DNA from 3 places in the Chitinophaga flava genome. Region 2 is predicted to be linked to each of the others. Evidence: riboswitches for the same ligand, from Rfam matches in the RefSeq annotation. Region 2 holds a riboswitch; each other region holds the start of a gene.
The links. Region 2 has a riboswitch for cobalamin ahead of DF182_RS09885 (TonB-dependent receptor). Riboswitches for the same ligand answer to the same signal wherever they lie in the genome.
Positions count from the first base shown of each region.

Region 1: another riboswitch for cobalamin. It lies ahead of DF182_RS01505 ((2Fe-2S) ferredoxin domain-containing protein); the one in region 2 lies ahead of DF182_RS09885 (TonB-dependent receptor).
Region 3: another riboswitch for cobalamin. It lies ahead of DF182_RS01995 (DUF5074 domain-containing protein); the one in region 2 lies ahead of DF182_RS09885 (TonB-dependent receptor).

Region 1 covers NZ_QFFJ01000001.1:398,769-401,980, reverse strand. Annotated here, with positions in the region: gene DF182_RS01515 (pyridoxal phosphate-dependent aminotransferase) at 1-153, shown strand, start outside; gene cbiB (adenosylcobinamide-phosphate synthase CbiB) at 138-1,094, shown strand; cobalamin riboswitch at 1,068-1,256, shown strand; gene DF182_RS01505 ((2Fe-2S) ferredoxin domain-containing protein) at 1,386-1,706, shown strand; gene DF182_RS01500 (TonB-dependent receptor) at 1,722-3,212, shown strand, end outside.
Region 2 covers NZ_QFFJ01000001.1:2,479,383-2,482,594, forward strand. Annotated here, with positions in the region: gene DF182_RS09885 (TonB-dependent receptor) at 1-1,394, opposite strand, end outside; cobalamin riboswitch at 1,653-1,841, opposite strand; gene DF182_RS09890 (glycosyltransferase family 4 protein) at 2,024-3,154, shown strand; gene DF182_RS09895 (carbamoyltransferase N-terminal domain-containing protein) at 3,123-3,212, shown strand, end outside.
Region 3 covers NZ_QFFJ01000001.1:556,775-559,986, reverse strand. Annotated here, with positions in the region: gene DF182_RS02000 (PKD domain-containing protein) at 1-910, shown strand, start outside; cobalamin riboswitch at 1,031-1,250, shown strand; gene DF182_RS01995 (DUF5074 domain-containing protein) at 1,522-2,856, shown strand; gene DF182_RS01990 (PKD domain-containing protein) at 2,907-3,212, shown strand, end outside.

The DNA.
Region 1 (3,212 bases), 2.1 Mb from region 2:
CTGAAACTATGGCTGGTCAACAACTACGGGATACTGATCCGGGATGCCTCCAATTTTTATGGCCTCGAACAAGGACACTGCCGTGTAGCATGCCGCAACCAGGAAGATAATCAGTTACTCATCACTGCCCTGCATCAATGGACGCTTTCATAAAATTCGTATTGCCCTTACTGTTAGGTTATCTGCTGGACCTGTTGCTGGGAGATCCCCGCAGCTGGCCACATCCTGTGAAGCTTTTTGGTCACCTGATCGGCTATACGGAGCGGCTGCTTAACCATGGCGCTGGCCGCCTGTGGAAAGGGGCGCTGATGACGCTGTTGCTTTGTGCCGCTGTGTTTGCCGGTTTTTATCTGGCGCAGCACTGGCTGGAACAATGGCCCTGGGCCTGGCTGGCCTTTACCACTGTGTTTGTGTTTTTTGCGCTGGCCAACAAAAGCCTGCTGCTGGAAGGAAGGGAGGTGTTTGATACGTTGCACCAGCAAGGCCTGGAGGCCGGCCGTAAGCGGCTGTCCTGGATCGTGGGCCGCGATACTTCAGCTTTATCACCCAATCAGATACGGGTGGCTGTCATGGAGTCTATGTCTGAAAACCTCAGTGATGGCGTGATTGCTCCGTTGTTTTATTATGCGCTGCTGGGTTTGCCGGGTATGATGTTATATAAGATGATCAATACCCTTGATTCGATGGTGGGTTATAAAAATGATCGTTATTATTATTTTGGGAGAGTGGCTGCCCGCCTCGATGATGTGGCCAATTTTATTCCAGCCAGGATAACGGCTTTGCTGATGGTACTGGTGTCTGGCAGTCGCCGCGCGGCACAGTACATCATTCGTTTTGGTAGATCACATGCCAGCCCCAATTCCGGTTATCCGGAGGCAGCCCTGGCGGGAATCCTCAACTGTCGCTTCGGAGGCCCCAATACCTACCACGGCAGAGTAGTGGAGAAACCCTATATCGGCGAACAGCCCCGTGATATCGCTCATCATGAATTCAATAAAGTAACATATATTAATCATGCTACCACGTTGGTGATGATATTTTTTATGCTGCTGTTTTATTATTTCCTATCTTCGCCACCGTTGCCAGGTGTGTAGCCTTTTCTGAGGTACACTTAAAAGGGAATCCGGTGTAAATCCGGAGCAGTACCCGCTGCTGTAAGTTCATCTATAAGTTGCTGATAATATAGCCACTGTATCAACGGGAAGGCGTCAGACAACAGAACAAGCCAGAAGACCTGCCAGGAAACATGTTCACGGTCTGCTTCCGGGATAGAAGCCAGGACAGTTTCCTTCATACTCCCCGTATGTTAGGCACTTTCCCTGATATTCCTCCCCACAGCTCTCCACAATTTTATTTAACAGTTAACGGGCTTATTAACTTAATTCATGGGCAAAGATCTTCAAAAAGTTAAACGCATCGCGTTTATCTGCAACGGCAATTCCTGCCTCAAAAAAGGCGCGGAAGACACCACCCTGCAGCTCAGGGCTGCTATCTCAGAAAACAACCTGCATGAGGAAGTGCATACCATCCGCACACGATGCACCGGCCAATGCGAACACGGACCAATTGTTTTTATCCATCCCGAGGGGACCTGGTATAAGGAAATGTATCCGGAAAATACCACCAACCTCGTTATCAGCCATTTCCTGAACGACAAACCGGTCAGTGAGGCTATCTTTTTTGGAGAAGAAACAACTATCCGTTAAGCGAACCCTTTTTTCATGCGAATTTTTTATACTGTTGTATTATCTGCCCTGGCATCGCCAGTATGGGCACAGCAAAGCAATACAGACACCCTTTCCCGCAAAATACTCAACCTTAAAGCGATCGACATCACCGGCAGCACCGACAAAAGTGCGCACATGCTTTCCAAACTTGACCTGCAGCTGCAACCGGTGAAATCGGCTCAGGACCTGCTCCGCACTGTGCCTGGTCTCTTTATCGCGCAACATGCCGGCGGCGGAAAAGCCGAACAAATACTGGTACGTGGTATCGACAACGACCATGGCACCGATTTCGGTATATTCGTTGACGGTATACCTGTCAACCTCCCCAATCATGCCCACGGACAAGGATATGCCGATATGCACTTCCTGATCCCGGAGGTAATCGGCGGAGCCGCCTACTACAAAGGGCCCTACGAGGCCTCCCAGGGCGACTTTACCAATGCAGGTGCCGCCGTCTATACTTCCCTGTTCAGACCCGATAACCAGTTCGTGAAACTGGAATATGGCCAGTTTAACACAGCCCGCGCCGCTACCATGCTCCGCTTGCTGGATAAACAACAGCAGCCAGGCACCAGAGACCAGAACGCTTATATCGCTGCCGACTATACGTACACCGACAGCTACTTCGACAATCCGCAACATTTTAACCGATTGAACCTGTTGGGCAGATACAACATTGCCCTTAACAGTAACAATACCATTTCCCTCATTGCTTCCGGCTTTACGAGTAATTGGAACGCTTCCGGACAGGTGCCGCTGCGCGCCCTTGAAGACGGCTCTCTTCGCCGCTTTGGCTCTATAGATCCTTCAGAAGGAGGAAAGACTACCCGTATCAATGCCAACCTGCTCTGGGATACCCGCCTCAGTGAGCGCTCTTCCCTGCACCAACAGGTATATTATGTAAGAAACCTGTTTGACCTCTGGTCCAACTTTACTTTTTATAAAGAAGATAGGGTGAATGGAGATGAAATCAGACAATGGGAGAAACGTGACCTCTTCGGATATAAAAATACCTGGCGCCATGATGGTCGCCTGGGAAAAGCAACCTTGCAGTCAGAGATAGGACTGGGAGCGAGGATAGACCTGGTAAACCTGGGGCGCGATCATGTAAAGGAAAGGGAGCTGCTGTCTCATGAGGATTCCTCCCGGGTAGCAGTGGCCAATTACTCCCTCTATTTCAGCGAAACGCTGCGCCTGGCTGGTGGATGGAGTTTCAACGTGGGCCTGCGCAACGATGTGTTTACGTTTAATCTGCACGACCGTATGGACCCATCCAACAATGGCAACAGTGTAGCCTACCGGCTGAGTCCGAAGATTAACATTTACTACGATTTATCTCCTTCGCTGGCATTTTTCGCCAAAACCGGCATGGGCTTTCATTCCAACTATGCTAACGTGGCTATACGCAGCGGGCAGGAGAGTGCTGTTCCCCGTTCTTATGGGGCCGACCTTGGCGCTAATTTCAAGTTAAACAGTAAATTGCTG
Region 2 (3,212 bases):
ATAGCCACCTGTGCATGCAGCCCTGCACCGAAGATATTGGCGCTATAGGTTTTTCTGTCGAGGTAACTGAATGAATACCCTACCAGTACTTTGTGTTCAATTTTTCCGGTTTGAGTATTGTAAGTCAACTCCAGCTGGTTTTGCAGCGGTTTTGTCAGATGGTTGAAATAGAGTGGGGAAGTACGTTTGAGAGAATCCAGTGTTTTATTGAATGTCAGTTCTTCTGTTGAAAAATAATTGATGTTATCATCTGAATAAGAAAGCTGATTGGACAACAGGAGTGAATTGCTGAACTGATGTGTATAACGCAGCTGAACATTATACTGTGTATTTTTCAGGAAATCAGCCGGATCGTTGTAGCGGGTATCTACGTTCATGCCTGGTGCTAACTTTCCACCTTCCAGCATTGGAATACCGGCGTCTGTAGCGTATTTGTCGTGGTTGGCGCCGATGGTCAGGTAAAAATTATCATGGGCTGTGGGCGTGTAATCCAGTGCCAGATAGGCGTTGTTGGTATTCATACCAGACTGGCGGTAACCGTCGGTGGCAGACAGTCCTGCATCTACCCGGTACAGGAGTTTTTTACTCAGTGCACCACCGGCGCCCACCCGCATCCGGCGGGTATTAAAACTACCGTAGGAAGCGGAGAAGTCCGCCTTTTGTTCGCTGGTAGGACGTTTACGGACCAGGTTAATGATACCCCCCAATGCTGAATGTCCATATAAAACAGAGGCAGGCCCTTTCAATACCTCTATGCGCTCGATGTTAGCGAGGTTAGTAGCAGGTGCACTGGTGGAAATATTGTGACGTTCATCTCTGACACCATCTACCAGCAATACAAAATTATTAAACCCACGAATGGTAAAGTGCTGAAAACCGCCATAGGTATTGTTTGCACGCACACCAGTAGTATTTTTCATAGCCTCTCCCAGGTCATCTGTGCCTCTTTGTTCCAGCGTACGGGCAGAGATAGTACTTGTTGTAAGTGGTAGGTCTCTGATGGGGACAGCAATTTTATTCACACTAGTGACAGCAGACTTTTGTGCTGAAGTGATAGTGATTTCAGAGAGTTGCCCGGTGCGACTACTGAGTTGCAACGATAACTCCGTTGTTTTCCGGTTGCTTATTGTCACCCGTTGCTCAGCCACATGGTAGCCAACACCGCTGACCGCAAGGGTGTAGTTGCCTGCAGGTATAGCTGAAAGCAGGAACCGGCCATCGGCATCTGTTACAGTACCATAGCCAGTTTCATTCAGCCGTACTGTAATACCGGGCAGGGGTTCACCGGTTTCGGCAGTAATTTGTCCGCGCAGGCTGCCGGTATGGGCGACAGTCGTTTGCGATTGTGCGTGAAGTTGATCATCTGTAACAACCATCTGTAAAAGACCGATCATTGTACACATGAATAAAGTCCGTAAATAAGAAGTGGGACAGTTAAAAACGTTGCTCCTCGTCCGGGAGTGGTTGATTGTAGAGTTTTGCATTGATAATGATGATGAAGACAGAAAATTGTTCTTCAAAACTTTACCATGCCATCGGATACTGCTATACAGAAAAAGACCGGAGGTATGCCCATTGCATACACTGCCCCTGAAATGAATACACTTCAGATGCAAAAACTCCAAACTTGACGTTGCTTCAGCCCACGAAAGCATTGCCAGCATAAAAAAGGCAGGTCTCCTGACTTGTAACATTACTGCCGTCCTTCCCAGTCATCATTGACCAGTGGACATTTTCTGGCAGTAACCTGATTGTTACTTACAGTTGCGGGACAGTTCGTGATTTTCACACGATTCCCTATTAATCTGCACTTAAGCAGAACCTCTTTTTGTTGGGGAAAGAAAAGAACGAAAACGGGGCAAAGATAGTAATTACCGGATTAAAACAAACTGTATTCCATAACCTGCCCGATCCGGACCCTGCCGGTATTTCGAACTTTTTTGTAGCAGATTTGTTCCATATCAAACAAACTGAAACCCCAAAACAAGCCCCGGAACCCAGGATGCTGAAACCCCTATTACGAATGAAAACATCAATGGAAATCATTTGGCTCACCCCTGATCTGAGTAAACTTGGCGGAAGCGAGTATATGGTGTCAGCCTTTTGTCGTTTGCTAAAGTCGGCAGGCATCCATGTACATATTATAACCCGGGCTATTCATCCTGTTTGGAAAACCGTCATGGATAAGGCTTCCGGTCCCGGACAGGTCAACTTTGCCGAGATCCATTCCGATAACATCATTGACTACATCCATACAATTGATGTTATTACCGCCCGGTTTACAATCTCCCTGATGCAGGTGATGCCCCTGGAATCATTTTCCTTCGACATCATCCGGTATAAGGAATATGGGTTTCCCGTTTGCGGGCTCGAGCCTACAGACCTCAGCAATCATTGCTGGTGGCTGCCGGAAAACATGCAGGAGCATATTCAATTCCTGGATGGACTGATTGTGATGAATCCGTATACCGAAATCATCGCCAGAAATGAGTACCATTTCAACAAGCCCATCCAGCTCGTTTCAAATACCCTGATGAATGATCTGTACAAACGTACGGACCGGAGTTATCCACTATCTACATTTGGTTGTATCAGCAGGTTATCAGCGGAAAAAGGGCTGGAATATCTGCTGGGGGCCTTCAGTCTTTTATCGAAACGGTATCCCACCGCCACCATTTGTATTTGGGGAGAAGGAGATGATCATGAAAGGCTACTACAGCAAACAAGAATGCTGGGCATTGCCGACCGTGTTCATTTTCACGGCGCTTTTCATCCCCTCGAAGATTCTTTGTCTATCAGCGACAGCGCCGAAATTTTTATTTCTTCTTCACTGTTTGAAGGATGTGGGATCGCCATGCTGGAACAGGCTTACCGCGGCAAACCGCTGATCAGTACTATGACACATGGATTAAAATGGGTACTGGGAGCCGATTACCCTGGCCTGATTCCGATCGCTGATACTCATTCCTTATCCAGGATGATGGAACAAACCCTTATCGACCCTGTATTCCGCCAAAGCCTCATAACACTTGCTCAGCAAAGGTTTCATTCCTTCTTTTCACCTTATCAGACATACAATCAGCTTATTTCATTTTACACTGACGTACTTCAAAATAATTCATATGAAAATCTGCAGTATCAAACTAAGCCATGATGGCTCCATAGCACTGATCGATGATCAACGGCTCATTTTCAGTTATGAGATGGAAAAG
Region 3 (3,212 bases), 1.9 Mb from region 2:
TTATACGCTCGCATTGATTGTTAAAAACAGTGAAGGAGAAAAGCGTGTAGACGTCCCAGTTAAAATATCAACCGGAAAATATACCAATGGTGTTACCCGGGTATTTGATTTTCAACCGGCCCCTGGCCAGTTTGTGCATACGCTGCCGGCATGGGAAAACGGAGATGATCAACAGAAAATGAATGCCAAAGCAGAAGAAGCTCTAAAGAACGGTGGCATCATACACCTGGGTGGATTTGGCGGTTATGTGGTGATGGGATTTGATCATACGATCCTGAATGTGCCGGGTGCCTACAGTTTTACCGTACTTGGAAATGCTTTTGAGAGTTGGGCGGAGCCTGGAATTATCGAGGTAGCTTATGATGCCAATGGCAACGGGCTTCCGGATGATGAGTGGTATGAGATCGCCGGTTCTGAGTACAACAGTCCTAAAACAATCCGTAACTATCAGATCACCTACTACAAACCGGATGAGAACAAAGTAAAAACGCCTAATAAAAATTATCCTGCTCTCACTGATACCACCTATATCAAATGGAAAGATAATCAGGGGAAATCAGGATACCTGTCTAAAAATATGTACCATACCCAATCTTATTATCCGCAGTGGAAAGGAGATAGCATCACGTTCTCCGGCTCCAGGCTGACAGATGAATATGTGGTAGACAAATCTGGTGCGGGTACTTATTTTGTTAGTCCAGCTTTCCCTTTTGGTTATGCTGACAACTGGTCTAACGATAATGAAAAAGCTAACATCAAAATCAGCTGGGCCGTCGATAAAAAAGGGAATGCAGTACAACTGAAAGGGGTTGACTTTATCCGTGTATACACCAGCATGCGTGCGGAAGGCGGCTGGCTGGGAGAAATCTCTACAGAAGTAGCCGGCGTAAAAGACCTCAATCTAAAATAATAACAAGCATCATTCAAAACAATAATCTAAAACAACAGCAAAATCATTCAAAACAAAACGCTTAAATAAAATCATTCAAAACAAATTTATCCCAGGACTTTAGTCCTGGGATTTTTTTTGTAGCTTCGCTACGCGATTGGTTGTTTTGTTTTAAGCAAAACATTAAAAGGGAATCCGGTGTAAGACCGGAGCTATCCCCGTAGCTGTGATCCTGCACACCGGCGTTTTTGCCGGTAATATTTTCCCGGAGTTTACTCCATGCCACTGTCTGCTGATGCAGATGGGAAGGCCACCGGGAAAGCAGGGAAGCCAGAAGACCTGCCAGTAGCCATCAGTCATTTGTTGCTTTCGGGTGAAAGGCACCAGAATGTTTAGCCTAACGGCTTTATGTTCACGTATTATTATTTGGTTCACCCGCTGTGCTGTGTGGTTACAGGTTTATAGACCTGTATTGTTTTTTTGTTCCCGGTTGTTGTTGTCACATCAACTGTAGCCTGCTTGTTTTTTTACATCAAAAAAACAAAACGGAATTCCCTTGCCTGTACTGTAGTGCCGGTGTTATGTGTTTATCTACCATCAAAAAATATATTAACAACACATATTAGTACACTATGAATTTTAAAAAGTGTTTTACCCTGCTGTCCTTGTTGGTGGCCTTTTTTACGGCCTGTAAAAAAGAGGAAGCAATACCTGGCGTTGGACTTCAGCAAGAAGGTCGTTCAGATACTTTACATCTGGGAGAGGCGATTACCCTGCGGGCGCGGGTAGCTAACGTTAACGGCACTACGTTCGACTGGAAAATAAACGGAACTGCTGCTGGTACGGATTCCATTCTGAAATTTACAGCGTCTGCAAGTGGAATGTTCCGGGTGGTGGTGACAGCACGTAATACGGTTAGCATTGATTCTGTTGCTTACAACGTCAAAGTATGGGGTAAGTACGAAAACGGCTTTTTCATGTTGCAGGAAGGACAGTACGGCAATGATAACGGTGATCTCTGGTACTATAGCTATGACAGCAATCAGGTAGTGAAGAATGTTTTCAAAACGGAAAACCCCGGTAAGAGCCTGGGGCCTAATACAGCCACGTTGCAGTTTGCCACCGTGTACCGGGATAAAATGTATATGGCCGTAAAAGTAGGCGGGCCGCTGGTGGTAGCCGACGCTCATACGATGAAGGAAACAGGCCGTATTGACCATCTGCCGCAGGATGAAGGCTATGCTTTTGTAGGAGTGGATGATAGCAGAGGGCTACTCAGTGCAATTGATGGCGTGTACCGTGTTAACCTGACAGGCCCTGTACTGGGAGCCAAAGTAGCTGGTATCAACGGCCCTGCCGGCGATATGATACTGGCAGGTGATTATGTATTTGTAATGACGAAGGATGATGGGGTAGTAGCGCTCAAAGCAGCTGACTTCAGCGTGGCGAAAAAATTTGGTATTGGCGACGCTGGTTTTGCCCGTACTAAAGACGGTAGTATATGGGTCACCGGTAAGGACTCTCTCGTAAAAATCAATCCGGTATCACTGGCAGTAGACCGGGTGAAACTGCCGTTTAAAACCACCAACCCATGGGCATTTCTGGCCTGGCGTTCCGGTTCACTGACAGCCAGTGCCTCCGGTGATGCGGTGTATATCGCGGAGCGTGAAGCTGTGGAGGTGATCGGTGAAATTGAAGTGGGTGGCACCCGGCTTTATCGCTATCAACCTGGTAACGCTGCTTCATTGTCTGCTCCGTTCCTGACACTTCCTGCTGGCCAGTACTTCTATGGTTCTGCAGTAAGATATAATGAACGCCGCAAGGAACTGGTAGTGATTGCCCTCACCGATAAATTTGGTGGCAGTAATGATAACCGCTGGCTGATGTATGATGCCGTGACGGCCAATCTGAAGGAAACGGTTCGTTATACCGGTTACTATTTCCCGGCATTGCCTGTATTCTATTGATAGATCCCTCAATTTGTTATTATCCTTTTTTTCACTTAAAAAATATACGTATGAAAAATCCCTGTTGGGCAGCCATGGCTCTGGCTGCGCTCTTTGTCTGGTCTTCCTGCCGTAAAGACGCGCTCAATAATGACCTGTTAACCAACGTAGAAACCCCGCGCACGGGGCTTGTCAGCAATGTGACGCTCAGACCGGCTACCCTTGCCAGCAGTCCGCTTATCAGCAAGGTGTATACCTATATGCCGGCACCCGGACAGTTTATCAATGAATCGGCTTACGGCACTATCGCTGCAGCACAGGCTGTGGTAGGCAGTACCAGCAATCTGGTATCGCTCGGTGGTTACGGTGGATACATT